DNA from 3 places in the Roseibium sp. JB4-4 genome. Region 2 is predicted to be linked to each of the others. Evidence: predicted binding sites of a transcription regulator. Region 2 holds the regulator's gene; each other region holds the start of a gene.
The links. The regulator PhoB, encoded in region 2, activates phosphate uptake and scavenging genes when phosphate is short. The targets are predictions, from matches to a motif close to TGTCATNNANCTGTCAT.

Region 1 (10,673 bases), 1.6 Mb from region 2:
GCTAGAAAAAATGAAAAGAGGTGTTCGCGCCTAGCCATCGCCATTGACGACGAGCTGGATCCTGTCAGCTGGAACGCGCGCGCGGGTGTATTGGAGAGGCTTTCCGCTGTCGTCGAGATTCAGGCTTTCCATCACCAGTACCGGCTGACCCAGGGCGAGACCAAGCTGGCGGGCGTCCTGAGCGTCGACAAGCTCGGCTGTTATCCGCGTTTCCTTGCGCTGGTAGTCTTCAATGCCGGCAGCCTTCAATGCCTTGGTGATTGATCCGTTTTCGGCATAGTCCGCAACAAGGTTGGGTACGCGAGACTGTTCGAACCAGCTTGTTGCGACAATCATTGGAGTTCCGTCCGCCACTCTCAATGTTTCCACCCTGATCAAGGGCTCTCCTAACGGTACGCCAAGTTGACTGGAAAGAAATGCGTCGGCTTCTTCGATGGCGGAGCCGATCAGTCGGCCGCTTGGTGCCCGGTGTTGTCCCGATACGATTTCCGAAAATCGAGTACGCGGGCCGATTGGATAACTGAGCGGAGCTGAGGCGACAAATGTTCCGCGGCCCTGGTCGGCCCGCAATATGCCTTCCGACGTCAGTGCAGCAATTGCGCGGCGAACGGTATGCCGGTTCACGCCGAAACGCGCGGCAAGATCGGATTCCGGCGGCAAGCGGCTGCCCTTCTCAAAGACACCGCCAATAATGTCAGCCTTGAGTGTTTCCATGATCTGTCGCCAAACCGTTATTCCGGCGCCACGATCAACTGAGCTGTTGTTCGTCATGCGAACGTCATCAAATTTCAGTAGCAATTAGTCAATCAGTTTATTTGTATAGACAAATAGACAAATTCTGCTTAAGCAGATCCTGCCCTGCATTTCTTCTTAGGAACCGCCCAACCCGACAAAGGCGCGCTTCATGACTGAAAACTCTTCTCAATCCAACACGGACGGAACGGTGGAAGCCCGCCGGAAAGTCATGGCAACGCTCGCTGCTGCCTCTCCCGAGGCTGTTGCGGAAAGATATGAGACGCTGTCGCCACCCGACTATGATCTTGTCCGTCAACCGGAAACGGGTCTGGTGATGGTGCGCGGCCGAATGGGGGGCACGGGCAGCCCATTCAATTTGGGTGAGGTGACAGTAACGCGCTGTGTCGTGCGCCTGCGAACGGGGGAAACCGGGAGCAGCTATGCACTTGGCCGAAACAAGACAAAAGCGCTGCAATCGGCAGTGATCGATGCACTTTGGCAAACAAGCGATGGCCGCGACAAAATTGAGATGGACATCATAAGGCCGCTCGATGGTTCGCAAAGCACGGCAAAAGAGACCGTCAAACAAGAGACTGAAGCGACCAAAGTCAACTTCTTCACCATGGTACGCGGAGACAACTGATGGACACTGCAATCGATGCAAGTGAGCACACCACCCCGCTTGCCGCGGGATTTCAGGATCCGGTGCATGATGCGCAAGAATGCTTTCGGGCGATCATGAATGCCATGGCGCGGCCTGGAACGGAGCAGCTGATCCGGGAAGACGGCTTGGTGCCGCCGGCCCCTCTCACGCCGACCGTTGCGGCCATTGTTTTGACGCTGCTGGATTATGACACACCCGTCTGGCTCGACAGGCCTTTGATGACGAGTGACGCGGTCAAGTCGTTCCTGCGTTTTCACACCGGTGCTCCAATTGTGAAGGAACCTGTCGAGGCAGCCTTCGCGATTGTTGCAGATCCTGCTCATCTGGTGCCTTTGGCCAGCTTCAATCAGGGTTCCGCAGAATATCCGGATCGATCGACCACAGTGGTCCTGTCATCGCAGGAATTCGGCAAACACGCACCAGTGACGCTTGAAGGACCCGGCATCAAAGATAGGGCTGCACTGTCGACCGGTCCGTTACCACCAGTTTTCTGGGATCAGGTCTCGGCCAACAGCCGGCTGTTTCCGCGAGGTGTCGATCTGATCTTTTCCGGCAAGGGGCGCATTAGCGCCCTGCCCCGGTCTACCCGCATTCTGCCTTCGGAGGTTTGAGTCATGTATGTTGCCGTCAAGGGTGGCGAGAAAGCCATCCGCAATGCTCACAAGCTGACCGCAAAACGCCGGCGCGGCGATACCTCTGTTCCCTCGCTGACACTCGAACAGATTGCCCAGCAGCTCAGCCACGCTGTTGCCCGTGTCATGGGAGAAGGGTCTCTTTACGACGAGACACTCGCGGCCCTGGCCATCAAGCAAGCGCGGGGTGATCTGATCGAGGCTGCCTTCCTGATGCGGGCCTACCGCACGACGCTGCCACGTTTTGGGTACAGCAAACCGGTCGATACCGCAGAAATGCTGGTCGAGCGCAGGATCTCTGCAACCTACAAGGATCTTCCCGGCGGGCAGGTGCTCGGTCCAACCTTCGATTACAGCCACCGCTTGCTCGACTTCGCCCTAGCGGCGGAAGACGACAGTGCAGAGCCTGCCGTCGAAACGTTACCGCCTGAGGACGTAGCAATGCCGCGGGTCACGGACCTCCTGGGCGATGAAGGGCTGATGGAGCCGGACCCAGTGTCAGACGAGACGGCTCCTGTGGGCGATCTGACGCGGGAGCCACTGTCGTTTCCGGCAGACCGTGACCTGCGCCTTCAGAACCTTGCCCGGGGCGACGAGGGTTTTCTGCTGGCGCTCGCCTATTCCACGCAGCGCGGCTATGGCCGAACGCACCCCTTTGCCGGAGAAATCCGCTATGGCGAGGTCGAAGTTGAGTTCTTTGCCGAAGAGCTGGGGTTTGCGGTCACGCTCGGGACCATCAAGGTCACCGAATGTCAGATGATCAACCAGTTCAAAGGCTCGGCCAAGACAGCGCCGACTTTTACGCGGGGTTATGGTCTCGTCTTTGGCCAGGTGGAACGCAAGGCCATGTCCATGGCAATGGTCGATCGCTCCATGCGCTTTGAAGAATTGGGCGAAGAGCAGGTCGCGCCGGCACAGGATGTCGAATTTGTGCTGTCTCACTCGGACAACATCCAGGCAACCGGATTTGTCGAACACCTGAAACTGCCGCACTACGTCGACTTTCAGGCTGAACTCGTCCTGGTGCGCCAGATGCGTGCCGAATGGTTCGAAAAACGCCGGCAGGAAGAAGACAGCGGCGATGCTGCCCAGGAGGCTGCGGAATGAACGATACGGCTCAGATCTTCGACCAGGGCGAGTACAATTTCGCTTACCTGGATGAACAGACCAAACGCATGATTCGGCGAGCGATCCTCAAGGGCATCGCCATCCCCGGATATCAGGTTCCTTTTGCCTCCCGGGAAATGCCGATGCCGTATGGCTGGGGGACGGGTGGTGTCCAAGTGACGGCTTCGATACTGGGCAAGGACGATTGTCTGAAGATGATCGATCAGGGTTCGGACGACACCACGAATGCGGTCTCGCTCCGTGGCTTCTTTGAAAAGACGGCGGGTGTCAGAACCACCTATGAGACCTCTGAAGCCACCGTCATACAGACACGGCACCGGATACCGGAAAAGGGATTAAGGGAAGACCAGGTTCTGGTTTTTCAGGTGCCGATCCCCGAGCCGCTTCGGTTCCTGGAGCCTCGAGAAACCGAGACCCGCAAGATGCACGCTCTTGAAGACTATGGTCTGATGCACGTGAAGCTTTACGAAGACATCGCGAAAAACGGCCATATTGCTACGACCTACGCCTATCCGGTGAAGGTCAATGACCGCTATGTCATGGATCCTTCTCCGACGCCCAAATTCGACAACCCGAAAATCGACCAGATGCCGGCGCTGCAGCTTTACGGCGCTGGCCGCGAGAAACGGATCTATGCAATCCCGCCCTATACGAAGGTGAAGAGCCTGGACTTCGATGATTATCCCTTCGAAGTTCAAAAATTTGACAAGCCCTGCGGGCTATGCGGTGCGGAAAATGTCTATCTCGACGAAGTCATCCTCGATGACCAAGGCGGTCGGATGTACGTCTGTTCCGACAGTGACCATTGCGAGGAACGCCGCGCGAACGGGCATCTTGGCCCGATGGCAGCCGACCCGGCAGCCACACACTTCGCCGGTGGCGCATCAGAGGAGACGGTTCAATGAACGTGTTCCAACCCGAAGCCCCTTTGCTGCAGGTTCATAATGTCACTCGATATTATGGCGACAGGATCGGGTGTCTGGACGTCTCGTTCGATCTTTGGCCCGGTGAAGTGCTGGCCATTGTCGGAGAAAGCGGTTCCGGCAAAACGACTTTGCTGAATTGCCTTTCAACGCGTCTTGCGCCAACCGCAGGCGCAATCGAATATCGCATGCGAGATGGCGCTATGCGCAATCTCTATCAATTGACGGAAGCCGAGCGCCGTCTGCTGATGCGCACAGACTGGGGCTTTGTGCACCAGAATGCGGCTGACGGCCTGCGCATGAATGTGTCTGCCGGCGCGAATGTCGGTGAAAGGCTGATGGCCGTAGGTGATCGGCACTATGGAAACATTCGTTCCACGGCAGATGACTGGCTTGGGCGTGTCGAAATCGAGAGTGACCGGATCGATGATGACCCGCGATCTTTTTCCGGTGGGATGCGTCAGCGTTTGCAGATTGCCCGAAATCTTGTGACACGTCCCCGGCTGGTCTTCATGGACGAACCGACAGGCGGGCTCGATGTTTCCGTCCAGGCTCGTCTGCTTGACCTTTTGCGCCGTCTGGTGGCTGATCTTGGCCTTTCCGTGGTCATCGTCACCCATGACCTTGCCGTTGCAAGGCTGCTCTCGCACAGGATCATGGTCATGCGCCACGGCAATGTGATTGAGGCCGGGTTGACGGATCAGGTTCTGGACGACCCGCGCGAGCCGTATACGCAGCTGCTTGTCTCTTCCATTCTTCAAGTCTGAACGGGGTCAATTCCAATGGCTGTTCGTCTCTACCTTAACAGTGTCGGCAAGACATTCACCATGCACCTGCAAGGGGGCACTGTCATTCCTGTCGTCGAAAAGGTCGAATTTTCGGTCGATGCCGGCGAATGCGTCGTGCTGGGCGGCCCGTCCGGTGCCGGCAAAAGCTCAATCCTGAAGATGATCTATGGCAACTATCGTTGCGACCAGGGCCAGATTCTGGTGACTGTCGGTGACGAGATTGTCAATGTGGCCGGCGCCAAACCCCGCGATATCCTGAAACTGCGTAGCGATACCATTGGGTATGTCAGTCAGTTTCTACGCACGATCCCCCGTGTTTCAGCAGAAGACGTTGTTGCTGAACCGTTGATCGCGCAAGGTTCAAGCGAAGAGGAAGGCCGAGACAAGGCCAGGACGCTCCTGGCGCGCCTGAATGTTCCGGAACGCCTTTGGACCTTGCCTCCGGCAACCTTCTCGGGCGGTGAGCAGCAGAGGGTCAACATTGCGAGGGGTTTTATCGCGCATTATCCGATCCTGCTGCTCGATGAGCCGACAGCGTCACTCGATGCCGCCAACCGGGCGGTGGTCGTTCGGCTGGTGGAAGAGAAGAAAGCGCAAGGCGTCGCTATGGTCGGCATTCTGCATGATCAGGATGTGCGTCAGGAAATCGCCGACCGCATAATAGATGTCACGTCATTCAGTTCCGAGGTGGCCGCTTAGCGGCCGTGGGAAAAAGGTCAAAAAGGCGGTCTGGACTTGCGGGCGGGCGACAATTGTCACAGAACGGTCATTGCCCACCGGTAGGCCGTCCGCAGCCACCCGCCTTTCACATGATTGTTCACCATGCGCTATGCAATTTATTTCGCCGCTACGGCCGATGACAGCCTGATGCTCCTAGGCAATGCCTGGCTTGGCAGGGACACCTTCACGGGAGATCCATTGCCACAGCCCGGCATCGAAGGATTGTCTCAGGCTCGGGTTGCTGAGCTGACATCCAGTCCCCGACGTTACGGCTTTCATGGGACACTAAAAGCGCCGTTCTTTCTGCGCGAGGGTGAAACGGAAAATGACCTGGTGAGCGCTTGCGAAGACTTTGCAAGCAGCATTGCACCTTTTGAAATCCAAAAACTGGGAGTCAACAGGCTGGGAAAGTTTCTGGCACTCACACCTGACCAGGACGAACCGGATCTGAAGGCCTTTGCCGGGTTGTGTGTCCGTCACTTTGACAAGTTCAGAGCGCCACTTTCCGATGCCGATCTGGAGCGGCGCCGCAAGAGCGGCCTGTCCCCGAAGCAGGACGCTTACCTGCAAGACTGGGGCTATCCATACATCTTCGATGAATTTCGCTTTCACATGACGCTTTCGAACAAACTCGACGCGGAAAAGGAGGCGGAATTTCTGACAGAATCCGCGTGCGCCTTCTTCGCAAAGGTGACGGGAAACCGCCGCAGATGCAGTCATTTCGGGCTTTATGTAGAGCCTGAACCCGGGGCACCTTTTCAGGTTCAGAAAATCTTTGAACTCACCGGCGGCACGGCGCCATGCAACGTCCAGTTTCCCGACGACAGTCTCACCCGCAAGGAGAACGTATGAGCACGCAGCCCAAGGTCTTCAAGAACGCCAAACTTGTTCTGCCCGACGACGTGTTGGACGGCTCGCTTCAAATTGACGAAGCGGGACTGATCGCCGGCGTCGCGTCTCCGACCGAAACAGACGGCCACGATTGCGACGGTGACTATTTGCTTCCAGGCCTGGTTGAGCTGCATACAGACCACCTTGAAACACACTATGCGCCCCGTCCGAAAGTTCGGTGGAACCCGGTTTCAGCCGTTCAAGCGCATGACGCGCAAATTGCGTGCGCGGGCATTACGACTGTTTTCGATGCGTTGCGTGTCGGCATGGATGAAGACGCTGACCTCAGATATCCGGATATGCGCACGCTTGCGGATGCGATCGAAACCGGCCAGCAGGAACATCGGCTGCGCGCCGATCACTTTATCCATCTCCGCTGTGAAGTCTCGGCACCGGATGTGCTCGAGGCTTTCAAGGTCTTCGAAGATGACGACAGCATTCGCTTGATTTCCTTGATGGATCATACGCCCGGGCAGCGCCAATTCGTTTCGCTCGATGCCTACAAGATCTACTATCAGGGTAAAAAGGGCTTTTCGGACGAGCAGATGGAAGAATTCATCCGCCGGCGTCAGGAGCGCGCCAGTGGCCTGGCGCCCGAAAACCGGCAGAAACTCTCGGAAATTGCCCAGGCGCGGGGTATCGCCATAGCAAGTCATGACGATGCAACGCAGGATCATGTCGACGAGGCGATTGAGCTGAAAACGAAGATCGCTGAGTTCCCGACCACGGTTGAAGCGGCAAAGGCCTCGCATGCCGCCGGCATGGCGGTCCTAATGGGCGCGCCCAACGTTGTCCGGGGTGGCTCACACTCTGGCAACGTGTCTGCGAAGGAACTTGCCGAAGCCGGTGTCCTGGATGTTTTGTCCTCCGACTATGTTCCAGTGTCCCTTCTCCAGGCTTCGTTTCAACTGGCGGAAGAGACTGAGAGCATCTCTTTGCCCCAAGCGGTTGCCATGGTGACGTCGACGCCGGCCAACGCGATTGGATTGTCTGACCGGGGTGCATTGTCGCCAGGTCTGCGGGCGGATCTTATTCAGGTGAAGATGGTCGGTAACATTCCGATTGTCAGGGGCGTATGGCGCGAGGGCCGGCGGGTTGCCTGACGTTACGGTTGAGGATGCCGGACTCGGCCCAGGCCGCATGGTTTTGGTCGTTGGGCCTAGCGGCGCAGGCAAAGACACGCTTATGGCAGCCCTCCATGAACGCTTGAAGTTCAGAAGCGATGTGGTGTTTGCCCGTCGTGCCATCACGCGCGACGCCGATCCGGAAGCAGAAGACCACGATACGCTCAGCCGGGACGAATTCGACCGCCTTGTCGACACGCAGGAGGTCGCCCTGTCCTGGGAAGCACACGGTCTGGGCTATGTCATTCCAAAATCCTATGACGAGGCCATCGCCAAGGGCGTGACGGTGATTGCCAACGGGTCCCGGAAAGTTCTCGAGCGGTCGGCGCAAAAGTATCAATCGGCCATCGTTTTTCTGATCACGGCTCCAATTGACGTACTGGCCGAGCGGTTGTCCGCGCGCGGGCGAGAAACCAAAGACGATATCAGGCGGCGGCTTCAACGGGCAGATCTAGAGCCAGACTCGCTCGCGAATCTAGTCCGAATTGAAAACACGGGCACAGTCGAAGATGGCGTCGCCGCTATGATGAAGGCGCTGGGCTACCAGGCGTGATTTCGCTTTGCTTTGAGCGGCACCGTTGAAGGAAGGCAAATTCCGCAGCTTGCTTGACTCCTTCCATCGTTTCAGGCATAGACCCGCCAACTCCATTTGAGTGACTGAAATTCGAATTGCCGACCGGGACCCGCAAAGGTGTAAAGAGAGCCCGGAGGTTAACACCCGACAGCGCGTTGCGCCCTCGGGTGCTAAACTGCTTTGCATGGCTCGACCCGTTTGGATTTGCACACCGGTTGCCCATATGGATCGGGAGTTCTCCCGAAACTGGCGAGTTTAAGGACCACTGATGTTTGAAAGCCTGTCCGATCGACTAAGCGGAATTTTCGATAAGCTCACGGGTCGTGGAGCACTGTCGGAAAACGACGTCAATGAAGCGCTGCGCGAAATACGCCGCGCGCTGATTGAAGCCGATGTCGCGTTGCCGATCGTTCGTTCCTTTACCGACAAGGTCCGCAACCGGGCTGTTGGCGCGGAAGTGGTCAAATCGGTCACGCCTGGCCAGATGGTCGTGAAGATCGTGCACGATCAGCTGATTGAGATGCTTGGCGAAGAAGGACAGCCGATCGATCTCAATGCGCCGGCGCCGGTGGCGATCATGATGGTCGGTCTGCAGGGTTCGGGCAAAACGACCACAACTGCAAAGATTGCACGACGCATGACCTTGCGCGACAAGCGCCGGGTTTTGATGGCATCGCTTGATACCCGCCGTCCGGCAGCTCAGGAGCAGCTGAAGGTTCTTGGCGAGCAGAACGAGATCGACACGTTGCCGATCATCGAAGGCCAGGGACCCGTTGAGATCGCCAATCGGGCCATGTCGGCTGCAAAGCTTGGCGGCTATGACGTTGTCCTGCTCGATACTGCAGGCCGCATTCATATCGATGAGCCACTGATGGTCGAGATGGCGGAAGTCAAATCCGCTGCACAGCCTCACGAAATCCTGCTCGTAGCCGACTCCTTGACTGGTCAGGATGCTGTCAATCTCGCCAAGAGTTTCGACGAACGGGTCGGCATAACGGGTATTGCACTGACCCGTATGGATGGTGATGGCCGCGGCGGTGCGGCTTTGTCCATGCAGGCGGTTACGGGCAAGCCGGTCAAGTTGATCGGTACCGGCGAAAAATCCGACGCACTTGAAGACTTTCACCCGAAACGGATTGCCGACCGTATTCTGGGCATGGGCGACATCGTATCGCTGGTGGAAAAGGCGGCTGAGGCCATCGACGCGGAAAAAGCCGCGAAGATGGCCAAGAAGATGCAGAAGGGTCATTTCGACCTGGACGATCTTGCCGAACAGCTGCAGCAAATGGAAAAACTTGGCGGCATGTCCGGAATGATGGGCATGCTTCCCGGCGTCGGCAAAATGAAAAAGCAGATCGAAGCGGCGAACATCGACGACAAGATGTTCAAGCGGCAGGTTGCGATCATTCAATCGATGACACCGACGGAACGGCAGAAGCCGGATCTGCTGAAGGCCAGCCGCAAAAAACGTATTGCCGCGGGCTCCGGTGTTCAGGTGGCCGACGTCAACAAGCTTTTGAAGATGCACCGCCAAATGGCGGACATGATGAAGAAGATGGGCAAGGGCAAAGGTATGCTCGGTAAGCTTATGGGCGGCATGGGCGGTGGAATGCCTGATGTCGATCCGAAGCAGCTTGAGGAAATGGCCAAGTCCGGTCAGCTGCCGGGTGGCATGGAACTGCCAAAGGGATTGCCCGGAGGCATGCCTGGCGGTTTGGGCGGTGCCGGACTTCCGCCCGGCATGCCGGGCCTGCCTGGTCTGGGGGGCCCAAAGCTGCCCGGATTGCCGGGAATGGGTAAGGGTAAAAAGCGATGAGCGAAGCGGAAACACGGCTCGGAGAGAGCGAAGCGCTTGGCGAATTGAAATCACTTAGAGCTTCCATCGACAACATCGATGCGGCGCTCATTCATATGCTCGCAGAGCGGTTCAAGTGCACCCAGAAAGTGGGCGTACTGAAAGCCACAAACGACCTGCCGCCGGCTGATCCGGCGCGGGAAAAAATTCAGATCGAGCGGCTGAGGCAACTGGCCGGTGACGCCAATCTCGATCCTGACTTTGCCGAGAAACTGCTGAACTTCATCGTTCGTGAAGTGATCCGGCACCATGAAGCCATTGCCGCGAAAGCCGGCAGCTAGAAACTGGAGAAAGAAAAATGGCTACGAAAATTCGTCTGGCACGCGGCGGTTCCAAGAAGCGCCCGTATTACCGTATTGTTGTCGCGGACATCCGCTCCCCGCGCGACGGCCGTTTCATTGAAAAGGTCGGTTCCTACGATCCGATGCTGCCGAAAGACTCCGAAGAGCGCGTCAATCTGAACGTCGAGCGCATTCAATACTGGCTCGATAACGGTGCAAAGCCGACAGACCGCGTACACCGTTTCCTGGATGCTGCAGGTCTTTTGAAGCGCGAAGCGCGCAACAACCCGCAAAAGGCTGAGCCGGGCGCGAAAGCGAAAGAGCGTCTGGAAGCCAAGCGTTTGGCTGAAGAAGAAGC
Region 2 (10,673 bases):
CGGACGGCAAGTCCACCGACATCGACGGTGACTACACTGAAACGCTTGCACGTATCGACTCCAACCCGAACGGCATCGGTATCTTCGGTCTCGCATTCTACGAGAACAACACCGACAAGCTGAAAGTTGCGACCATGGGTGATGTGGCTCCGTCCACCGAAACCATTTCTACGGGTGAGTATCCGGTTTCACGTCCGCTGTTCTTCTACATCAAGAAGGCACATATCGGCGTTATTCCGGGTCTGAAAGAATACGCTCAGTTCTTCACTGCTGACGAAATTGCCGGCCCGTCCGGCCCGCTGGCTCAATACGGCCTCGTTGCCGATCCTGAGCTGGCTGCTACGCAGGCGTCTATCGAAGCTGAAGAAACAATGAAGTAACAGAGCTTCGGCTCTTTACGAAAGGGGCGGCAATTCCCGTCGCCCCTTTTTCGTTTCCGGACATACACACTCTGGGGGACCATATGTCCTTGTTCTGGCTCGTCGTGATCGTGCTTGCCATTTCTTTGGCGGGCTACATCGTGGGGCGCGCACGTGCCTTTTCCAGCGCTGCTGGAGAGATCAGTCAACTGCACTCTCTTCCGTCTTATTATGGAGCAAACGTGGCCATGAAGGCCGCTGTTCCTGCGTTTCTGGTTTTGATTGTCTGGCTGCTGGCGCAGCCGTTTTACATTAACAGTACCGTTTCCAGCACTATTCCGGATACCGCCATTCAGGAGGGCTCGTCGCTGGGCCTTGTCATGGCTGAGGTGCGCCGCGCCGCGACCGGTCTGGACAACGCCGTGGCAGCTGGTCAGATGAGTGAAGAGTTTGCGCGAAACGCTCGTGCCGATTTCACCGACATTACAACTCGCCTGAAAGAAGCCGGGCAGATCGTGACATCCGACATCACGCAGCCGGTCATGCGGGCTGCGCAGTCCTATCGGATCATGGTTGCAACCGGCAATCTTTACATGTCGATTGTTGTTGTCCTTATAGCGATTGCGGGTGCGCTTTGGGGGCTGAAGGAAACAAACAAGGATTTCCGCGCACGAAACACGGTGGAAAAGGGGATAAGGGTCATCCTGTTCTCTGCGGCCCTGATCGCCATTCTGACAACCGTGGGGATCGTGCTGTCTCTGGTCTTCAACACGATTGAATTCTTCAGGCTCTATCCGGCTACGGAATTCTTTTTGGCCTGACCTGGTCGCCGAGTTTCTCCGGTCGTGGCGGTTCATCGGAACTTGGTATCATTCCACTGCTTTGGGGCACATTCTATATTTCGATTGTCGCTCTTGTCGTGGCGGTTCCGATCGGCCTCTTTGCAGCAGTCTATCTGTCTGAATATGCCAGTTCGCGGGTTCGCTCTGTTGCCAAGCCGCTTCTTGAGATCCTGGCCGGTATCCCGACCATTGTTTACGGTCTCTTCGCATTGCTGACAGTCGGGCCGCTTCTCTTGTCGGTATTCGGCGACAATGGGCTTGGTATCATGCAAGCCGGAACGGCGGTCATGACAGCGGGTCTCGTGATGGGCATCATGCTGATCCCGTTTGTGAGCTCGCTCTCCGACGATATCATCAATGCAGTTCCCCAGGCGATGCGTGACGGCTCCTACGGTCTTGGCGCAACGAAATCGGAAACGGTAAAGCAGGTCATTCTCCCTGCAGCTCTTCCGGGTATTGTCGGTGCAATCCTGCTCGCTGCCTCGCGTGCAATCGGCGAAACGATGATCGTTGTACTCGGCGCTGGTGCAGCTGCGCGCCTGAGCCTCAATCCTTTCGAAGCCATGACGACGGTGACTGCGAAAATCGTCAGTCAGTTGACCGGCGATGCCGACTTTGCTTCCCCGGTTGCCCTGGTTGCCTTTGCCCTCGGCATGACGCTCTTTGTGGTGACACTTGGACTTAACATCGTCGCACTCTACATCGTGCGCAAGTACCGGGAGCAGTATGACTGATGACCGACGCAACACTTCCTCCCGCAACATCTGAGCCCTCCAGCGCGAAGCCTGCGCAACCGAAGTCTCTTTATGCGATCGATGAACTGACCCGCAAACGGAACGCAGCGGAGAAGCGCTTTCAAGCCTACGGGATAGGGGCGATTGGAATAGGCCTGTTTTTCCTCGTTGTCCTGGCCATTGCCATCATTTCCGAGGGCATTCCCGCCTTCACCAAGACGATTGTCGAGGTGGAGTTCACGCTGACACAGGAGCAGTATGACGAAGCCGAGGGCCAGCTCTTCAAGACCAAGGCCTACGAGCAGATCTTTATCGGCGCGCTGCAAGGTCAGCTTGAGGAAAAGGGCCTCGACGTTCCGTTCGACGCCAGCACGATTGAACGCATCGTCGGCAAGCCTGGTGGCGACATCAGGTCGTTTTTCAAGGCGGATGAGAGCCAGCTTGGACAGCCCGTTTCGTTCGAGTTGGCAGCTTCCTCCCGCGTGGACGGATACATCAACGGACGCGTGACACGCGAGAACATGACCGACAGCCGTTTCTTGCAAAAAACGGATCTGGATCTCGTCGACATTCTGGTTGAAGCCAGTATCATTAGGTCTGTCTTCAACTGGAGCTTCATAACCGGAGCAGATTCTGGCGTTGACAATCCGGGAGGTGCCGGCATCGGTGCATCGGTGATTGGCTCCTTCTTCATGATGCTGGTGGTTCTGTTTCTGTCGCTCCCCATTGGCGTGGCTGCCTCCATCTACCTTGAAGAGTTCGCACCGCAGAACAAGTTCACTGATCTGATCGAGGTGAACATTTCGAACCTGGCTGCCGTTCCTTCCATTGTGTTCGGTATCCTGGGTCTGGCCGTCTTCATCCAGTTCATGCATTTGCCGCAATCAGCACCGCTGGTCGGCGGCCTTGTTCTGACACTGATGACGCTCCCCACGATCATTATCTCGACACGTGCCTCGCTGAAGGCGGTACCTCCGAGCATTCGCGACGCGGCACTTGGTGTGGGCGCGTCGAAAATGCAGGCGATCTTCCATCACGTCTTGCCACTTGCGATGCCGGGTATTCTGACAGGCACCATTATTGGTCTGGCACAGGCGCTGGGTGAAACTGCACCTCTGCTTCTGATCGGTATGGTCGGCTTTGTAGCGCGCGGATATCCGGACGGCTTCGTTTCGGGTTTCCTTGACCCGAACTCTGCCATGCCGGCGCAGATCTACACCTGGGCAGCCAGGGCGGACTACGCATTCTACGAAAAAGCCTGGGGCGGTATCATCGTCCTGCTGATCTTCCTGCTCACAATGAACATTCTCGCGATCATCCTGCGCCGCAGGTTTGAACGCCGCTGGTGAGGATTGATGCGATGAACGAGATGCCGAACATTGAACAGGCGATTAAAATGACCGATAGCAAAATCTCTGCAAACAAGGTTCAGGTCTATTACGGCGACAACCAGGCCATCAAGGACGTGGACATTGAAATCCAGCCACGTTCGGTGACGGCCTTTATCGGCCCATCAGGTTGTGGCAAGTCGACGTTTCTGCGGACTATCAATCGTATGAACGACACCATCGACATTTGCCGAGTCGAAGGCTCGATCAAGATTGACGGCGAAGACATCTACGATCCCAAGGTCGATCCGGTGCAGTTGCGCGCCAAGGTCGGCATGGTGTTCCAGAAACCGAACCCGTTTCCGAAGTCGATTTATGACAACATCGCCTACGGTCCGCGCATTCATGGTCTGGCAAAAAACAAGTCAGAACTCGATGACATCGTCTCTTCCAGCCTGCAAAAGGCAGGTCTCTGGGAAGAGGTGAAGAACCGGCTGGATGAGCCCGGAACCGGCATGTCCGGCGGTCAGCAGCAGCGTCTATGTATTGCCCGGGCGATTGCCGTCAGTCCTGAAGTGATCCTCATGGACGAGCCGTGTTCGGCTTTGGATCCGATTGCGACCGCGAAGGTGGAAGAGCTGATCGACGAACTGCGCGAGAACTATACGATCGTGATTGTGACGCACTCCATGCAGCAGGCAGCGCGTGTGTCCCAGCGTACGGCGTTCTTCCACCTTGGCATTCTGGTTGAAGAGGGTCCGACACAGGACATCTTCACAAACCCGAAAGACAAGCGTACTCAGGATTATATAACTGGCCGCTTCGGCTAAGAAATTCTTTCGAGATTACTAAAGAGGACAAAGTATGTCTGAACATACAGTCTCTGCCTATGACGAAGAACTGACAGAAATGGCTGGCAAGGTCGCTGAAATGGGCGGCTTGGCCGAAAAGGCTTTCGCCGATGCCGTTTCTGCTCTGGTGTCACGGGACCTGGAATTGGCCAAAACCACCATTGCCCAGGATGAACGGCTTGATACGTTGCATCAGGAAGTGGAAGCAAAGCTGATCGAAATGATCGCGCGCCGTCAGCCCATGGGTCAGGACCTGCGGGAAATTACGGCCGCCACGCGTATCGCCAATGATCTGGAACGCGTTGGCGACCTGGCCAAGAACGTTGCAAAACGCGCCATTGCAATCGACAACAGCCTCGGTTCCAAAAAGCTTGCGATAGGTGTCGAGCACATGACCGAGCTTGCGCTGAACCAGCTGAAGCAGGTCCTGGACGCCTATACCCGCAAGGACCCGGAAGCCGCGAAACGCGTGCAGGAAGCCGATGCGGAAGTGGACGCAATCTATACATCGCTGTTCCGCGAGCTGCTGACCTACATGATGGAAGATCCAAGGGTTATCACGCAGTGTGTCCATCTCCTTTTCTGCGCAAAGAACATTGAACGCATTGGTGATCACGCGACCAACATTGCTGAAAACGTCTTTTACATGGTGACCGGTGACCGGCTGCCGGAAGAACGGACCAAGCTGGACGAAACCACCAGCGTTTCTTAGTCGCCGAACGAACTTGCGGAAAAATGATCCAGCCGGCGCGGCTGCGCCTGCTGCATGACATGGAGCGAGATGTATGCCGAAGGTGCTCATCGTTGAAGACGAAGAACCGCTTAGTCTTCTGTTGAGATACAATCTGGAAGCCGAAGGATACACGGTTGAATCGTGTATTCGTGGCGATGAGGCAGAAATTCGGTTGCGGGAAAGCGTGCCGGACCTTTTGCTGCTCGACTGGATGCTTCCGGGCCTGTCTGGGATCGAGTTGTGTCGGCGCTTGAGAGCCAGGGAAGACACCGAGCGATTGCCCGTCATTATGCTGACGGCGCGCGGTGAAGAGGCAGAGCGTATCAGAGGACTGTCGACAGGGGCGGACGACTATGTGGTCAAACCGTTTTCCGTACCTGAATTGATGGCGCGGGTCCGCGCAATCTTGCGCCGGGCAAGTCCTGAAGTTGTGTCTACAATGCTCCGGTCCGGAGATATCGAACTGGACCGTGAAACGCACAGGGTTCGCAGGAATGCGAAAGAAGTCCACCTTGGGCCGACGGAATTCCGTCTGCTGGAATTTCTCATGACCTCACCCGGACGGGTTTTCTCGCGTGAGCAACTGCTTGACGGTGTTTGGGGGCATGATGTCTATGTCGACGAGCGGACCGTTGATGTTCACGTTGGCCGCCTCCGCAAGGCTCTGAATAAGGGCAAGGCAAGAGACCCGATCCGAACGGTCCGCGGTGCCGGCTATGCATTCAACGATCAGTTTTCGGTGGTTGCATGATGAAGTGACGAATTCCAGGTGCAAAAATCACAACAAAAAAGCCCGCCAATCTGGCGGGCTTTGCATTTTTGCTGCTGCTTGACCGCTATCCTGCGCGGGCGATCACTTTGCGATCACGGCGGCGGTCTGCAACCGGTTGATAGGCGATTTTACAATGGTGCGCGCAGTAGGGAACACCTGCGTCGGATTGGCGGCCGCAGAAGTAAAAGTCATCGGTTGCCGGATCGCCAATCGGCCATTTGCATGTCCGTTCGGTCAGGGTCAGGATCGACGCGCGTTCGGAAATCGGGATCAGCTCTGCGATCGGCTCAAGGTCAGGCTCTGCTTCGACGATGGGTGTTGGTGCAATGTCGGCCTTCAGCGCCGTCGCCCCAATAGTCTGTGGTTGAGGTGTCGGTTTTTTGGGTGCCGAAGTCCCGGCTGCGGGCGCGCTTGTGCGCGGACGACGAGGTTTGCTGCTGGACGAGGAGGACTTTGCGCGACCTGACAATCCAAGTCGGTGTACTTTGCCGATGACGGCGTTCCGGGTTACGCCACCCAGCTCACCCGCAATCTGACTTGCACTCAAGCCATCGCTCCAAAGCTTTTTGAGAAGCTCAACCCGTTCGTCTGTCCAACTCATTGCCGCACCTTTTCATTTGACCGTTTTGCCGGCCATTAACCCCGTGCTTGGCATGCGCAGGCACGCCTGATATGGCATATCTAGTGCCTAAGAATGATTAGCCCCACGAGATCTCGTGTTTGAATATCAAGAGGTTACAATAACGTTAATTTGTCAGGCAACCATTCGCCCAAAACCAATTGGGGATGAAGCGACTTTTCCCCAAGTATGGCGAGACCCTTGAGACTTTTGCTGAATCTGCGCTCAGGGGCTGCAGGTTGCGGCGAAGCGCCATTTCCATTGACAGGCCTTGGGGCCGGGGGTGTATAAGAAAACCGCAGCGTGCCGCCTCTTCGGGGCGGCATGTTGCATTTTGGCCTGACACAGTAACTGTGACATCGTTGCTCCTGTCGGGCGCGAACGTCACCTTCGTGCAGGCGTTCTTAAGGAGACAAAAGAGGTTATGTCCAAGACTGCATTATTCGGTAACTACGCAAGATCGAACCTGTCGTTTGATCATGGGGAAGGTGTCTGGCTTGTTACGAAAGACGGCCGACGATTCCTCGATTGCGGTTCCGGTATTGCTGTCAATTCCATCGGGCATAGCCATCCGCACCTGGTGTCGGCGCTACAGGAGCAGGCCGCAAAACTGTGGCACGTGTCCAACCTTCATCAGATACCGGAGGGTGAGCGCCTTGCGCAGCGCCTTTGCGACGCTTCTTTTGCCGAAAAGGTGCTTTTTGTGAATTCCGGCGCTGAAGCGATGGAAGCCGCCATCAAGTGCGCGCGCAGGTACCATTTCGACAAAGGACAGCCGGAACGCTACCATATCGTCACGTTCGAGGGAGCGTTCCACGGCCGGACACTGGGGACCATCGCCGCGGGCGGCCAAGCCAAATATCTGGAAGGATTTGGCCCGAAGGCACCGGGTTTCGATCAAGTGCCTGCAAACGATCTGGATGCTCTCAAGGAGGCTCTCGGACCGCAGACGGCGGCGATTGCGCTTGAACCTGTCCAGGGTGAGGGCGGTATTCGGGAGATCCCGACGGACTTCCTGCGTGCCGTGCGCCAGCTGTGTGACGATCAAGGTATCTTGTTGATCCTGGACGAAATCCAGACAGGCGTCGGGCGCACGGGCAAATTTTTTGCTCATGAGTGGAGCGGCATTGAGCCGGACATCATGGCTGTTGCCAAAGGCATCGGCGGCGGGTTCCCGATGGGTGCCTGTCTTGCGACCGCGGACTGCGCGGAAGCGCTAGCACCGGGAACGCATGGAACGACTTTCGGCGGCAACCCTCTCGCTATGTCGGTCGGCAACGCTGTCCTGGACGTCGTGCTTGGTGACGGCTTTCTGGAAGATGTCCGACACAAAGGGCTCCATCTCAAGCAGAAGCTTGCGGGCCTCGTGGACAGTCATCCCAAAGTGCTGGATCAGGTGCGAGGCAACGGTCTGATGTTGGGCATACGGTGTGTTGTGCCCGTTGGTGAATATGTGGGTGCCGCGCGCGAAGCGGGCTTGCTGGCGGTGCCTGCGGGCGACAACGTGGTGCGCATCATGCCGCCGCTCACAATTAGCGAAGATGAAATCTCAATTGCCGTAGAGCGCCTTGAAGAGGCCGCGCTGGCGATCGAAGCGAAACTGGTGGAAGGAGCGGCAGAATGACCGCGAACGGAAGCTACCGGAACTTTCTGGATCTGACTCAATTTGAAGGCGACGAACTGCGCGCCATTCTCGACACCGGTCTCAAGATCAAGTCCAGCCGCAACGGTGTACGCCGCGGCGAAGGTCCGCTTGCGGGCAAGGTGCTGGCCATGATCTTCGAACAACCCTCGACACGCACGCGCATATCCTTTGATGTCGGCATGCGTGAGCTGGGCGGCGAAACCTTGATGCTGACCGGCACTGAAATGCAGCTGGGCCGGGGAGAAACCATTGCAGATACGGCCAAGGTTCTGTCGCGTTTCGTCGATGCCATCATGATCCGTATCCTCGATCATCATGAACTCAATGAACTTGCCGAAAACGCAACCGTTCCGGTTATCAACGGGCTGACCAAAGTCTCACACCCCTGTCAGATCATGGCCGATGTGATGACGTTTGAAGAACATCGCGGATCTATCAGGGGCAAGAGCGTTGCCTGGACAGGCGACAACAACAACGTTCTGGCGTCGTGGGTTCACGCAGCCCCGCGTCTCGACTTCGAACTGCGCATTGCAACACCAGCCGAATTGGCACCGCCGCAAGACCTTATCGATGCTGCCCGCGCCAAGGGTGGTTCAATTATCGTGACCACAGACCCATATGAGGCGGTCAAGGGGACCGACTGTGTCGTGACCGACTGCTGGGTGTCCATGGGCGATGATGACGCGGAATCGCGTCACAATCTGCTCAGCGCCTATCAGGTGAACAAGCGTCTGATGTCGGAAGCGAACAGCGACGCTTTGTTCATGCACTGCCTACCGGCTCATCGCGGCGAGGAAGTGACGTCGGAAGTGATGGACGGTCCCAACTCTGTGGTGTTTGACGAAGCAGAAAACCGGCTCCATGCCCAGAAGGGTATTCTGGCCTGGTGCTTCGGCGCAAGTTAAGGCAATTCCATCGTGGCATTGAATCTTGATGAACTGGGCATCACGCCCGCAGGGCTGGATGCTGTCCGGCCCTTTGCTGTTGAATCTCTGGACGTCCGGGGTCGTGCTGTTGCGCTCGGTCCGGTTTTGCAATCCATCCTGGACCGGCATGACTATCCGGAGCCGGTCTCTCGCCTTCTGGCCGAAGCGATCGTACTGACCTGCCTGCTGGGCACGTCGCTCAAGTTCGACGGGCGCTTCACCCTGCAGACACAGACGCAAGGACCGGTATCCATGCTGGTTGTCGATTTTGCATCTCCAGATGCAATTCGTGCCTGTGCGACCTATGACGCTGACAGGGTCGAGGCGCTCATGGAAGCAGGAAAGGCGGCACCAGAGGCCCTGCTTGGCCACGGTCATCTGGCCATGACAATCGATCAGGGCCAGCATATGCAGCGCTACCAGGGCCTTGTGGAGCTGGACGGTGTCTCGCTGGAAGAGGTTGCTCGGCGGTATTTCGAACGGTCTGAGCAAATCCCGACTGAAGTCCGTCTTGCTGTCGGCGAACTCTTCACCAGACAGGAAGGCGAAAGCCCCGACCAGAGCTGGACCGCAGGCGGGGTGGTGGTGCAATTTCTGCCCGAGTCTCCCGAGCGGATGCGCCAGGCGGATCTGGATCCAGGCGATGCTCCGCATGGCACCGAACTTCACGAAGTTGAAGAAGACGACGCCTGGGTTGAAGCCAAGCTTTTGGTCGAAACAGTCAAGGATGTCGAGCTGACCGATCCGGAGGTCAGTGTAGAAATGTTGCTGTTCCGACTGTTCCATGAACGCGGTGTGCGTCTCTTCGAGCCTCAGCCCCTGTTGGACAAATGCCGCTGTTCGCGTGAGAAGATCGAAGGCGTTCTGGCTGGCTTCAGTGCTGAAGAAATCGAGCAGATGACAGTTGATGGAAAAATCGTCGTTACCTGTGAGTTCTGCAGCACCAAATACGAGTTCGACGACTGAACGAATGCAGGAACGGGCGCTCAGTTAATTGTGTGCCCGTTCCCCTTTCCGAAACGCAATCGCCGCTTTCAGCAACATTCTGTTACACTTTTCAACGTGCCAAACGTCAGATCCGCGCTTATGTGACTCTTGAATTTTGCATCGCGAAGGAAATTTATCCTTCGAACCGGCAAAGCAATGCTTGGCCTTAGAAGCGTCTTGACCTCCGGGTGCACAGAACATGCTGCAGTCTATTAAGTCCGAAACCGCCAACACGCAGGTCTCTGAAGTCCTGCCACCTGAACACAGGGAGCAGGACCGGCGGCCCGGACGGATCGCGACTGTGCTAAAGGCCCTACTTCAGGCTTTACTTGCATTTGCCATACTGTTTGGTGCGGTGACAGGCATGAACTCGCTTGTTGCAACCAAACCCGATGTTCCCAAGCGGCCTGTCCAGGAAAAGAGTTACGCCGTTACCACGGTTGAAGCCGTGCGCGGCGATTATGCTCCGATGATCAATGTTTTCGGCGAAACAATGGCCGGACGTGAAGTTGATTTGAGGACGCTGGTTGCCGGTGAGGTGGTTGAGGTTCATCCGGACCTGAAAGCGGGTGGCCAGGTTGCGCAGGGTGAAGTGCTGGTCGCAATCGATCGCTTCGACTACGAGGGCGCGGTGACCGAGGCGGAGGCCAATATGGCAGAAGCGCAGGCCGCCCTGGTGGAAAGCGAAGGTCGGGTTCGGCTGGAAAAGGCAAATGTTGTCCGGGTCAAGGAACAACTGGATTTTGCCGCGCGTGATCTGGAACGAGCACAGGAGCTTTTGGGCAGAGGGGCGGTTACCGAGCGGACCCTCGATGAGCGAAAGCTTCTTGTCTCTCAGCGGCAGCAGTCGCTGGAACAGACCGAAAATTCTCTTGCC
Region 3 (10,673 bases), 2.0 Mb from region 2:
GCGCCGACAACTCCAAGGAGCGTCGCCATATAGGCAATCAGAATGGTTTCAACGAGCAATTGCAGCCAGATTTTCCAGCGCCAGAACCAATTGACCAGATCGCCCCACAGGGTTTCCCAATGCAGCACAGGCAGTGTCTTGTAGAGATATTCGCCGAGACGCGGCAGTCCGGCCCAGATCTTCCACATCGACACTCTGTCGCCGTTGGCAAGTGTGACATCCGTCATGTCAAAGAAACCGCCCATCCATGCAGTCACGACAAAACAGAGTGCAAAAAACACCGTTGATATCGTGTTCGTGCGCAGGGCCGACTTGCGCGCGGCGGCGTAATCAAGCTCGAACTGCTGAATAGCAGGTGATGCTGAGGTCATGACTATCAGGTCCGGTTTGTCGGGAAGAGGGGTGCCGTGACACCCCTCCAGTCGTGCCTATCAGCCGCCGCGACGCTGTTTTTTCAGCCAGTCGCGCATGTCGACAATCCACTGGTAGCGATCGTGATCGACTTCGATCCAGCCCTCCTGGGTAGAGTCTTCACCACCGGTCATTTCAATGAAAGCCAGAGTGTCATTTTCCGGAATATCCATGACGGCCTTGCGCATGTCGGCCATCAGGTCTTCAGGCAGATTGGCGCGTGCGGCAAGTGGGCCGGAGGTGATTTCCGGAGACTTCCAAATGATACAGATCGAGCCATCTTCAATCATACCCTTGGTGACCATGCGTTGCGGAATGCCGTCGGCTTCGTTGGTGATGTAGGTGGCTGCCGCATCATACTGTTTGTTGTAGACACCCAGGACGCCGGTTTCGTGTGCGCCAGAAAATGGAACGGCTCCAAAATACGTTTTTGGATCAAAGCCCTGCTTGGCCAGGTTGAAATAAGGAACAGCGTAGCCGGATGTGGAATCCGGGTCGGCAAAGGCCAGGGTTTTGCCTTTGAGGTCTTCCAGCGCCTCAATGCCACTGTCACAGCGGACCGCGACCACCGAGTAGTAGCCTGTGGAACCATCTTTCTGAAGCCGGGACACCAGCGGAACGACGCCACCATTGGTTTCAGTATAGGCGGCCGCATATGAAGACGAGCCAAAAAATGCGAACTCGATCTGATCGGCCGCAATTGCCTGGATCACACCATCATAGGAGCCGGCGGTAAAGATCTCGACTTCCACGCCGAGCTGGTTTTCAAGATACTTCTCGAACGGTGTGTAGCGCGCAATCCTGTCTTTTTCATTTTCGCCGGACAGAATGCCGAATTTGACGGTCTTGTACTGATCTTTCCAGCCTTCCGACATTGCCGGGGAGGCGGCGAGGACGACAACAGATACTGCTGCTGCGAGAATGACCTTCATCGTAGTGCTCCTTTGATGCCGGGCTTCCGGCGGTTGATACGGCATGTGCCGATCCGAGTTTGCGAAAGCGAAGCTTCGTTTCCGCGGATTTCAGGTTCCAACGGCCTTGATTTGCGGGCGATGCGAGCCGGAGGAAATCGACGTCGACGTCACGGCTTCGTTGAAGTCAGTGCCGAGTTCGCCGGCACCGTAGATTTCTCTGACTTTTTCGCTGGTCAATGCCTCCGGCGCACCGTCAAACCGCACTTGTCCAGCGCGCATGGCGATAATGCGGTCGCAATACGCACGAGCCGTGTCGAGTGTGTGCAGGTTGACCAAAACGGTAAGGCCATCGGACCGGTTGATTTCCCGAAGCGCATCCATCACGCGTGTGGCATTGGCCGGGTCGAGCGAGGCGATAGGCTCATCTGCGAGCATAATGCGCGGGTTCTGAACGAGGGCCTTGGCAATCGCAACTCTTTGCTGCTGTCCGCCGGACAATGTTCCTGCACGCTGCAGCGCTTGAGGCACCAGGTCCAACCGGTCCAGCGCGTCTATGGCACGACTTCGGTCTGCTTCGGTAAAGGAGCGCGCCATCGATCGCATGAAGCCAGTGCGAGCTATCCGTCCCACCATGACATTGGTCAGGACGTCCATGCGCTCGACGAGATTGAATTGCTGGAAAATCATTGCACAGGATGCACGCCAAAGCCTGAGCTCGCGGCCACGCAAGGCTGTGACATTCTGACTTTCGTAAACAATAGATCCCTGGCTTGGATCGGTCAGCCGATTGATCATCCGCAACAGCGTGGATTTGCCTGCGCCTGAACGACCAATAACGCCGACCATCTGGCCTTTGGGAATGACAAGAGACACCGCATCGACCGCGGTCAGGTCCCCGAACTGTTTGGATAGCTGTTCAACGAGTAACATTGGCCCCTCCGGAAAACGGAGTGCCAACTAGCAATAAACCTGGCGGTTCAGATGTCTAAACGGTTATACTTTTATGAAATTTTGTGAAAACTTCATCCGTTTTGTTTGCCGGTAAAGGAGTAAAAGAAGGCAAAACAAACATAAATTCCCTTTTTTCATAATATTGTAATTTGACGTTTTTTTCTTTTTTGGAAAATTTCGTAAAATTTACATGATAATTTCACATTCAAAGACTTGCTAGTCGCTACGCTCTTCTTGCTCGCCACTTCGGTTGAGCAAAATGAGGAGTTCCCACAATGAGTATCTTGAAATCCGCCGTTTTCGCGGCTGCAGCGCTTGCGATGTCTGTTTCATATTCTTTCGCTGATACATTCAAACTCGCGGTTACTGATGTTGAAGGGCTGGAGCGTTTGCAGGTTGAATGGGGTCCTTTCAAAGAGGCTCTTGAGAGCGCAACCGATCATTCTTTCGAGTTTTTTCCGGTCACAAGCCGCACGGCAGCAGCTGAAGCTCTGCGCGCCAAACGCGTCGACTTTGTCGTTACCGGTCCGGCCGAATACATCGTCATCAACAAACTTACCGAAGCGACCCCGCTCGTCGGACTTGGTCGTCCTGACTATTTCTGTGCAATCGTTGTGCGTGCAGACAGTGGCATCACCAAGCCAGCGGATCTCAAGGGTAAAAAGGTCGCATTCGGTGATATCGGTTCGACGTCCAATATGCTTTGTCCGATGCAGCTGATGGCAGACTATGGCGTGGATCCCGTCAAAGACGTCGAAAATCTGCATACTTCTCGCAACATCGCCCATGAAGCTTTGAAAAAAGGCGATGTTGCCGGCATGGGTATCAATCACAATTCCTGGCTAGGTGTGCGAAACAAAGATGAAACCGTTCCCAACGGCTTTTTTCGGGTGATTGCACGTTCCGGTGATCTCCCAAATGACATGCTGATGGTCGCTTCGCATGTCGATAAGTCCCTGTCGGAAGATGTTCGCGAGGCAATTCTGGACAACAAGGACGCCATCATCACGGCGATCATATCGCATGAGGAAAACGACAAGTATGGTGGAATGGATCTGGTTGCCATCGAAGACGGTGCTTACGATCTTGTCCGGTCCATGTATACCACAGCCGGCTTCCCGCAATACGACAAGTTTATTGGCGAATGATGGCGCAAGCCCTGTTCAAGTCCGCCGGTGCGAAAGCTCCGGCGGTAAACCCGGTTCCGGTGCCGGCCAGTACTTCCGTGGATTTGAACGTGTCGGGTTTGCACAAGAGTTTCGGCAAAGGTCAGGCCGTTCTTTGCGGAGTTACATTTGCAGTTCATCACCGCGAAGCCGTGGCAATGATCGGTTCCAACGGTGCCGGTAAATCTACTGCTCTGCGCTGTGCATTAAGGCTGATCGAACCGGAAGCTGGGACAGTCTCTCTTTTTGAGGAAAACATCTCGTGTGCGGGTCAGAAACAGCTCAGGGCAGTACGGGCTGAAGTCGGCTTTGTTTTTCAAAAACACAATCTCGTGCCGCGATTGTCCGCGCTTACAAATGTTGTTCATGGCAATCTTGGTCGTTCCGGTGGAATTCGCGGATGGTCGCACTCGTTTACTTCGTACGAATTGCGTGCTCGGGCAATGGCTTGCCTTGAACGGGTTGGCCTTGCTGATCAGGCGATGAAGCGAGCCGATCAACTTTCAGGGGGCAGTCGCAACGCGTCGCCATAGCGAGAGCCTTGATGCAACGGCCGCGAATGATCGTTGCAGACGAACCAGTCGCTAGCCTTGACCCTGTCGCCGGTAGGGAAGTGATGGATCTCTTTCACCAGTTGACCCGCGAAGAAGGGATCACGCTGCTGTTTACATCGCACAATGTTCAGCAAGCGCTCGACTATGCGGATCGGATTTTAGCGATCAAGCAGGGCGAAATTGTTTTGAACGCGCCAAGTTCAACCCTCCATTCAGGGGACCTCAACAAGCACTATGGTTGATCGAGGACACACAGTGGCGCACAAGTTGCCAGGCAGAATTGAGCGACCGGGTGCATTGCGGTTCACCACATATGTGGCATTGGCCGCATTTATGATCTGGGCGTTTCAGGGAGCGGGTTGGTCGGTTTCAGCACTTGTCTCAGGTGGTCCGGCAATGGCGGACTTTCTAGCACGCGCCTGGCCTCCTTCTTTTGAACGAATGCCGCAACTTTCCGGAGCTTTGCTGGAAACATTTCAGATGGCACTTGCCGGCACTTTTATCGGTATCGTTGTAAGTCTCCCGCTGGCAATACTGGCCGCCAGAGGATTGATCGGCACCTCGATGCCATCTCGAGCCATCTACACTGGTGCGCGGTTGCTAATTGCATTTTTTCGCACTGTTCCAGATCTGGTCTGGGCGCTGGTCTTTGTCATTACAGTCGGTTTGGGGCCTTTCGCAGGAACGCTTGCTATTGCGGTCGACACCATTGGTTTCTGTGGCAGGTTTTTTGCCGAAGCAATGGAAGATGCTGAAAAAGGGCCCCAGGAGGCTCTTACGGCAGCTGGTGCCAGGAAAATAGACACTGTCTTTTGCGCCGTCGTTCCTGCAGCCATGCCCACGTTCATAACGACGTCTTTGTTCGCTCTTGAAAAGGCCACTCGCTCGTCAGTCGTACTCGGCCTCGTTGGCGCGGGCGGGATCGGCATCGAACTGAAAGTGGCTATGGATTTTTTCGACTATCAACTCGCCATGACCATCATCTTGATGATTTTCATTCTGGTTCTTCTCGTTGAGAGGATCGGAAGCATTAGCCGCACACGTCTATTGGAAGGAACCTCGCGATGAGTGAATCTCAAATTCAGCAAAGGACCGATACAGCTCACCTAGCCTGGGATAAACGCTGGCAAACGGAAGAGGGAAGAGCCGATTGGACGCGTCCCAATGAGGACGTTGCAAGTTTGATCGAAAAGCTGCAGGCAGACGCACCGGTAAAAGCCCTCGATCTCGGCTGCGGTGTGGGGCGGCATGCGCTCGCTTTTGCGCGGGCCGGTTTTGAAACCCATGCGATTGATCTATCTGAAACGGGGCTTACGCAAGTCCAAAGAAGTGCTGCTGAGTCTGGGCTCGCTGTCCGGACACAAGTCGCGCCGATGACAGCATTGCCATTCGAGGACAACAGCTTTGACTATGTCTTGTCTTTCAACGTCATCTATCACGGTAACCCGGATGTCGTGAAAAAGGCGATTACCGAAATTGCTCGCGTTCTGAAGCCGGGTGGGACCTATCAGGGCACGATGCTTTCAAAACGGAACAGCAATTTCGGACTCGGTACAGAGATCGCTCCCGATACTTTTGTTAAAGAAGGGGACGACGACAAGGACCATCCACATTTTTACTGTTCAGCTGCCGAGCTGGTTCACCTTTTCGAGGCATTTGAACTTCGCTCTCTGGAAGACAAGTTGCATAGAAAACCTGGGTCCTGGCACTGGCACATGATTGCAGATCGGAGGGATTGATCTAGGCCGGACGCGCACTTGCCGAGGTTTCGATTGTTTCCTCGGTCTGGTGACCAAGCGATCGCTGGAATGCCCTAATTCTGGCTTCGATATCACCGGCAGGTACGGCGGCGGAACAGAAATAACCCTGAATACCGTCGCACCGATGCGCGGCTGTCAGCGCATATTCCCCTGCAGTTTCGGCACCTTCGGCAATAATTCTGAGGCCCAGGCTGCGTCCGAGCCCGACAATTGCCTGAAAGAGTTGTTCCTTCTGCAGGTGCCGGTCGGCATGGGTCAGGAAAGCTCTATCAATTTTCAGTTCCTGGAACGGCAAACGATGGAGGTACGTCAGTGAGGAATAACCGGATCCGAAGTCGTCGAGAGACAGCTGAACTCCAGTTTTCTGAAGTTCCGACAAGATGTTCAAGACAAGCTTTTCGCTGGTGTCGACAAAGACATTCTCGGTAACTTCCAAACAGAGAAGATTTGCCGGCACCCCGTAAGTCTGGAGTGTCCGTTTGACCGTTTTGGCGAAATTCGTCTGACGGAATTGCAGCGGTGACACATTGACTGAGATCTGGCGGAAATCGAAACCTGACTGTGTCCATTGAGCTGCCTGTTTGCAGGCTTCGTTCAGAACGTATTGGCCCAGTTCCAGAATCAGGCCTGTCTTTTCCGCGATCGGAATGAACTCGTTCGGCGGGATAAAGCCGCGTGTCTCATGGGGCCAACGGATCAGGGCCTCCAGTCCGATCAGTTTACCTTGCCGGGGGCAGACCTGCGGCTGATAAAAGAGCTGAAGCTGGCGGGTTTTGAGAGCGGCTCGCAAAAGTGTCTCCGTCAGCATTTCTGCCTGGAGCCGTTCGTTCAAAGGTGCGGTAAAGAACCTGTATCTTGGCGCATCCCCCTCCTTGGCGGAGCGAAGTGCAAGACCAGCTACCCTGTGGGCCGTTTCCGCGTCGATCGCGTCTGTTGGCAAAAGTGCAATACCGATGCTCGGTTCGACACGAATATCACCTTCCTCAAGCAGGAAAGGGGCCGACAACATGTCGATGGCCTGTTTGGCATAGTCTTCGGCGATTGCTCCTTTGCTGTCGAAGGGCAACAGAATACAAAAGTCATCAGCGGAGATGCGGGCGATCGTCGCGCTTGGTCCAAAAATGTTGGTAAGACGCGCATAGGCTTGCAGCAGGACCCGGTTGCCGACCTGCTGCCCAAAGGCATCGTTGATCTTGGAAAAGCCATTGAAGTCCAAATGGATCAACGAAGCCGAGTAAACACCGGTTCGCGCTCGCTGAAGCGCCGCATTGAGATCCGCGAAATAGCGCGCCCGGTTTCCGGCTGTGGTCACCGGATCGATATAGGCGAGCTTGTGAAGCTTGTCCTGAAGATCTGTCACGCGTTCCAGTCCGTGCGCCAAGTCGCCGATTTCGTCCTGACGGTCGGAGTAGGGGATCTTGTCGGGCTGTTTGCCGTTGGCAATTTCTTCCGCTGTTTCGGCTAGAACGCTCAAGGGCCGCAACTCAAGGCGAAGCAAAAGGCCGCCGATCAACGCTGTTCCCGTCAGCACGATGATGACAGCGGACATGATTCTGGTTTTAAGCCTGTTTTCCGCCTCGGTCAGCGCATCAACGGGTCCGACATCGACAGCAAACGCCCCTTGAATGCTGCCATCGGCATTGAGGATTGGAATTGCATAGGCCAGTCTTTCACGTCCTTGAAGCGGAATTTTGCCTCGGAATGACTGTCCTGCGACAAGGCTGGAATAGGCCGAATTGTGCAGGTCGATCACAGCTGATCTTGTTGTTTCACTCTTTGCATTGGCAACATCCTCAGCAAAGTGCGTGAACTCCCTTGTCTCCCCAGACCATCTGAAGAGGTTCGCCGACCCCTGGATAGAGTGACTTATGGTGCCTAGGAGATGGCTTAGATCCCGATCTGAGTCCAATTGCGCGACTTCAGGGTCCTGAACGGCCCTCAAAGAGGCCGGGTTGCCTTTGTCGTCAAATACGGGATGGAACAGACTGGAAGTGCCGAGGTCCAGGATGGCAACGGCTTCTCGAGCGGTACGTTCGATCCGGTCGGCTGCGATCAACGTTGATGTTCTGGTGAGTTCGAAATAACTCAAACCTGCCACGAGTCCTACGCTGCAAAGGACCGGTATTACCAGTACGATGCTGATCCGAAGGACTATTGAACGTGGACCCAGTCTGCTTATTTCTGCAATTCCTTGTATAGATTCCCGCATAAAGAGTTTTATGGCTTCAGGCACGCAAAAGTATGTCTCAATAGCTACGAAATTCTGAACGCGACTGCATAAACTGGCCTGTATCGGGAATAAGTGATCACTCTTTGCGGAGGCCCAAAAACCCGGCACTCCAATGGCGTTTGGGACCAAAGGCGCGCTTCCGGAAGGGTGGATCTTTGCGGCGAGGTCTTTTCCGGCCATTGGAAAATTGTGCGAAAGGGGGTAGGAGGGGAAGCCTGTGTGTTGTCACGAGGCAGTTGCCGCCCAGTCCAGCGGTTTTTGGGGAAGACCATTTTTGATTTCTCTCAGACCAGTTTTGAATGTTCTCGGGTTTCTCTATGTCGGTCTGGCAACCGCCATGCTCATCCCGGCCATTGTGGACGTTGCTCAGAAAAACGCCGATTGGCAGGCATTTGTATTTTCAGCGCTTTTGACTGGAATGGTGGGCATGCTGCTGTCGCTGGCTGTTGGCGGGTCGCTCAGACAGGGTCTTGATACCCGACAGACGTTCATTCTGACGACGCTGGCCTGGTCGACATTGCCAGCCTTCGGTGCACTGCCATTTTTGTGGCTCGGCATCGGCTATGCAGACGCGGTTTTCGAAGCAGTATCCGGATTTACGACGACCGGGTCCACAGTTCTGACGGGGCTCGATGGCTTGCCGCCCGGACTTCTTGTCTGGCGCTCAATCATGCAGTGGATGGGTGGGGTCGGTATCATCGTTATGGCAATCGTGCTTCTGCCGTTCCTTGGGATCGGTGGAATGCAGCTGTTCCAGAGCGAAAACTCCGACAGATCCGAGAAAATCGTCAGTCGATCGGTAGAACTGATCCGATTGCTCGGGCTTGCCTATCTGTTCCTCACGTTCCTTTGCATCGTCTCCTATCTTGCGACCGGAATGGAGCTTTTCGATGCGTTCAATCATGCCCTCACCACAATAGCGACCGGCGGATATTCGACGCACGATCAGTCTTTCGGCTATTTCACGAACCCGGCATCGGGTTGGGTTGCCATCGTCTTCATGGTGATTGGTGCCTTGCCGTTTGTCCTGATCATTCAGGCCTTGCGCGGTCATCCGCTACAGCTCTGGCGTGACCCGCAGGTGCGGGCGTTGCTCGGGTTTCTGGCATTGGTTTCGTTGACACTTACCGTTTATCTCGGCGTCAACATGCGCTTTCCCTTCGATGAAGCATTGCTCAGAGCCACCTTCAATGTCGTCTCGATCGTGACCGGCACCGGATACGCCCTTGGCGACTTCTCGCAATGGGGTGCGCCGGTTGTCGGGATCGCACTTCTCTTGATGTTTGTCGGGGGCTGCACCGGCTCGACGACCGGTGGGATCAAGATGTTTCGTTTTCTGGTGTTCTTCGGCACTGTGCGGGCACACTTGCGCCGTATGGTTCGGCCGCACAGGATCATGTCGGAAGAATATGGCGGTACGCGCCTGACACCGGAACTCTCGTTTTCGGTTCTGGCCTTTCTCGTTGTCTATATGGGCTCGGTCGGCATCATTACCGTCGCCTTGTCGTTTTTTGATCTTGACCTGGTGACGGCCATATCAGCCGCGGCAACCTCTGTCGGAAATGTCGGCCCGGGTCTGGGGCCGGTGATTGGACCAGCTGGACATTTTGCGCCATTGCCGGATGGCGCCAAGTGGCTGCTGTCATTTGCCATGTTGCTTGGGCGTCTTGAACTCTTCACAGTTCTCGTTCTTCTTGATCCGGACTTCTGGTCCAAGTGACCCAATAGAAGCTTTCTGCTTCCAGACACTTAAGGAACTTACGGGATGAAGTTTTCTGCCCCTTTGGTCAGCGGCCGTCTTGTCAAACGGTACAAGCGTTTCCTGGCAGATGTCATTCTGGACGGCGATGGCGGGGCGGTGACCGCGCACTGTGCCAATCCCGGCTCGATGCTTGGATTGAAGGAACCTGGTTCCAAAGTGTGGCTCTCGCTCTCTGACAATCCCAAGCGCAAACTGAAATACTCCTGGGAAGTCATCGAGGCGGATGGTGCCCTGGTGGGCATCAACACGTCACATCCCAACAAATTGGTTGAGGAGGCCCTCGCAGACGGGCGCATCGACGCGTTGAAAGAGTTCAAAACTCTGCGCAGGGAAGTGAAATACGGCAAGAATTCAAGGATTGACGTACTTCTTGAGGCCGAAAATGGGGCCAAGACTTATGTCGAAGTCAAAAACGTTCACCTGATGCGCAAGTCGGGACTTGCGGAGTTCCCGGACAGCGTCACCGCCAGAGGTGCAAAGCATCTTGCCGAGCTTGCCGACATGGTTGCTGAAGGCCACAGGGCGGCGATGGTTTTTCTCGTGCAACGCCCGGACTGCGATCGGCTGAGCCTTGCCGGCGACATAGACCCGGTCTATTCGGCGGCCTTTGAGACCGCCCGCACCGCCGGTGTCGAAACGTATGCGATCGGGTGCGACGTCCGCCTGGACGGTATTGATGCAGTCAAACCGGTAGAAATCGAGATTTAAGAAGGGTTCGGCGAGGCCCGATCAAGCCTGGCGGACAACGATGGGTGTCCCATCAGGTACGCGGTTATAAAGATCAATAACGTCCTGTTGGAGCAGCCGAACGCATCCTGAGGAGACAGCCTTGCCAATCGACCAGGTTTCCGATGTGCCGTGCAGACGGTAAAGCGTGTCCTTGTTGCCTTCAAAGATATAAAGCGCTCTTGCCCCGAGCGGGTTC

Region 1: a site for PhoB is predicted at 5,624-5,640, ahead of ACZ1HV_RS16260 (DUF1045 domain-containing protein). Genes of this name have one in related genera too.
Region 3: a site for PhoB is predicted at 2,409-2,425, ahead of phnC (phosphonate ABC transporter ATP-binding protein). Genes of this name have one in related genera too.

What each region holds. Positions count from the first base shown of each region.
Region 1 is NZ_CM146333.1:3,460,700-3,471,372, forward strand. It holds gene phnF (phosphonate metabolism transcriptional regulator PhnF) at 31-771, opposite strand; gene phnG (phosphonate C-P lyase system protein PhnG) at 905-1,378, shown strand; gene phnH (phosphonate C-P lyase system protein PhnH) at 1,378-2,010, shown strand; gene ACZ1HV_RS16240 (carbon-phosphorus lyase complex subunit) at 2,014-3,138, shown strand; gene ACZ1HV_RS16245 (alpha-D-ribose 1-methylphosphonate 5-phosphate C-P-lyase PhnJ) at 3,135-4,064, shown strand; gene phnK (phosphonate C-P lyase system protein PhnK) at 4,061-4,849, shown strand; gene phnL (phosphonate C-P lyase system protein PhnL) at 4,865-5,569, shown strand; gene ACZ1HV_RS16260 (DUF1045 domain-containing protein) at 5,693-6,442, shown strand; gene ACZ1HV_RS16265 (alpha-D-ribose 1-methylphosphonate 5-triphosphate diphosphatase) at 6,439-7,584, shown strand; gene phnN (phosphonate metabolism protein/1,5-bisphosphokinase (PRPP-forming) PhnN) at 7,577-8,158, shown strand; gene ffh (signal recognition particle protein) at 8,448-9,995, shown strand; gene ACZ1HV_RS16280 (chorismate mutase) at 9,992-10,315, shown strand; gene rpsP (30S ribosomal protein S16) at 10,333-10,673, shown strand, end outside.
Region 2 is NZ_CM146333.1:1,858,417-1,869,089, reverse strand. It holds gene ACZ1HV_RS08570 (substrate-binding domain-containing protein) at 1-380, shown strand, start outside; partial or broken gene pstC (phosphate ABC transporter permease subunit PstC) at 464-1,935, shown strand; gene pstA (phosphate ABC transporter permease PstA) at 1,935-3,284, shown strand; gene pstB (phosphate ABC transporter ATP-binding protein PstB) at 3,332-4,093, shown strand; gene phoU (phosphate signaling complex protein PhoU) at 4,128-4,826, shown strand; gene phoB (phosphate regulon transcriptional regulator PhoB) at 4,900-5,598, shown strand; gene ACZ1HV_RS08540 (GcrA family cell cycle regulator) at 5,684-6,220, opposite strand; gene ACZ1HV_RS08535 (aspartate aminotransferase family protein) at 6,663-7,862, shown strand; gene argF (ornithine carbamoyltransferase) at 7,859-8,788, shown strand; gene ACZ1HV_RS08525 (Hsp33 family molecular chaperone) at 8,801-9,775, shown strand; gene ACZ1HV_RS08520 (efflux RND transporter periplasmic adaptor subunit) at 9,996-10,673, shown strand, end outside.
Region 3 is NZ_CM146333.1:5,827,716-5,838,388, forward strand. It holds gene phnE (phosphonate ABC transporter, permease protein PhnE) at 1-371, opposite strand, end outside; gene phnD (phosphonate ABC transporter substrate-binding protein) at 432-1,343, opposite strand; gene phnC (phosphonate ABC transporter ATP-binding protein) at 1,434-2,255, opposite strand; gene ACZ1HV_RS27440 (phosphate/phosphite/phosphonate ABC transporter substrate-binding protein) at 2,552-3,424, shown strand; partial or broken gene ACZ1HV_RS27445 (ATP-binding cassette domain-containing protein) at 3,601-3,968, shown strand; gene ACZ1HV_RS27450 (hypothetical protein) at 3,987-4,238, shown strand; gene phnE (phosphonate ABC transporter, permease protein PhnE) at 4,252-5,064, shown strand; gene ACZ1HV_RS27460 (class I SAM-dependent methyltransferase) at 5,061-5,735, shown strand; gene ACZ1HV_RS27465 (putative bifunctional diguanylate cyclase/phosphodiesterase) at 5,737-7,854, opposite strand; gene ACZ1HV_RS27470 (TrkH family potassium uptake protein) at 8,282-9,706, shown strand; gene sfsA (DNA/RNA nuclease SfsA) at 9,752-10,456, shown strand; gene ACZ1HV_RS27480 (L,D-transpeptidase) at 10,478-10,673, opposite strand, start outside.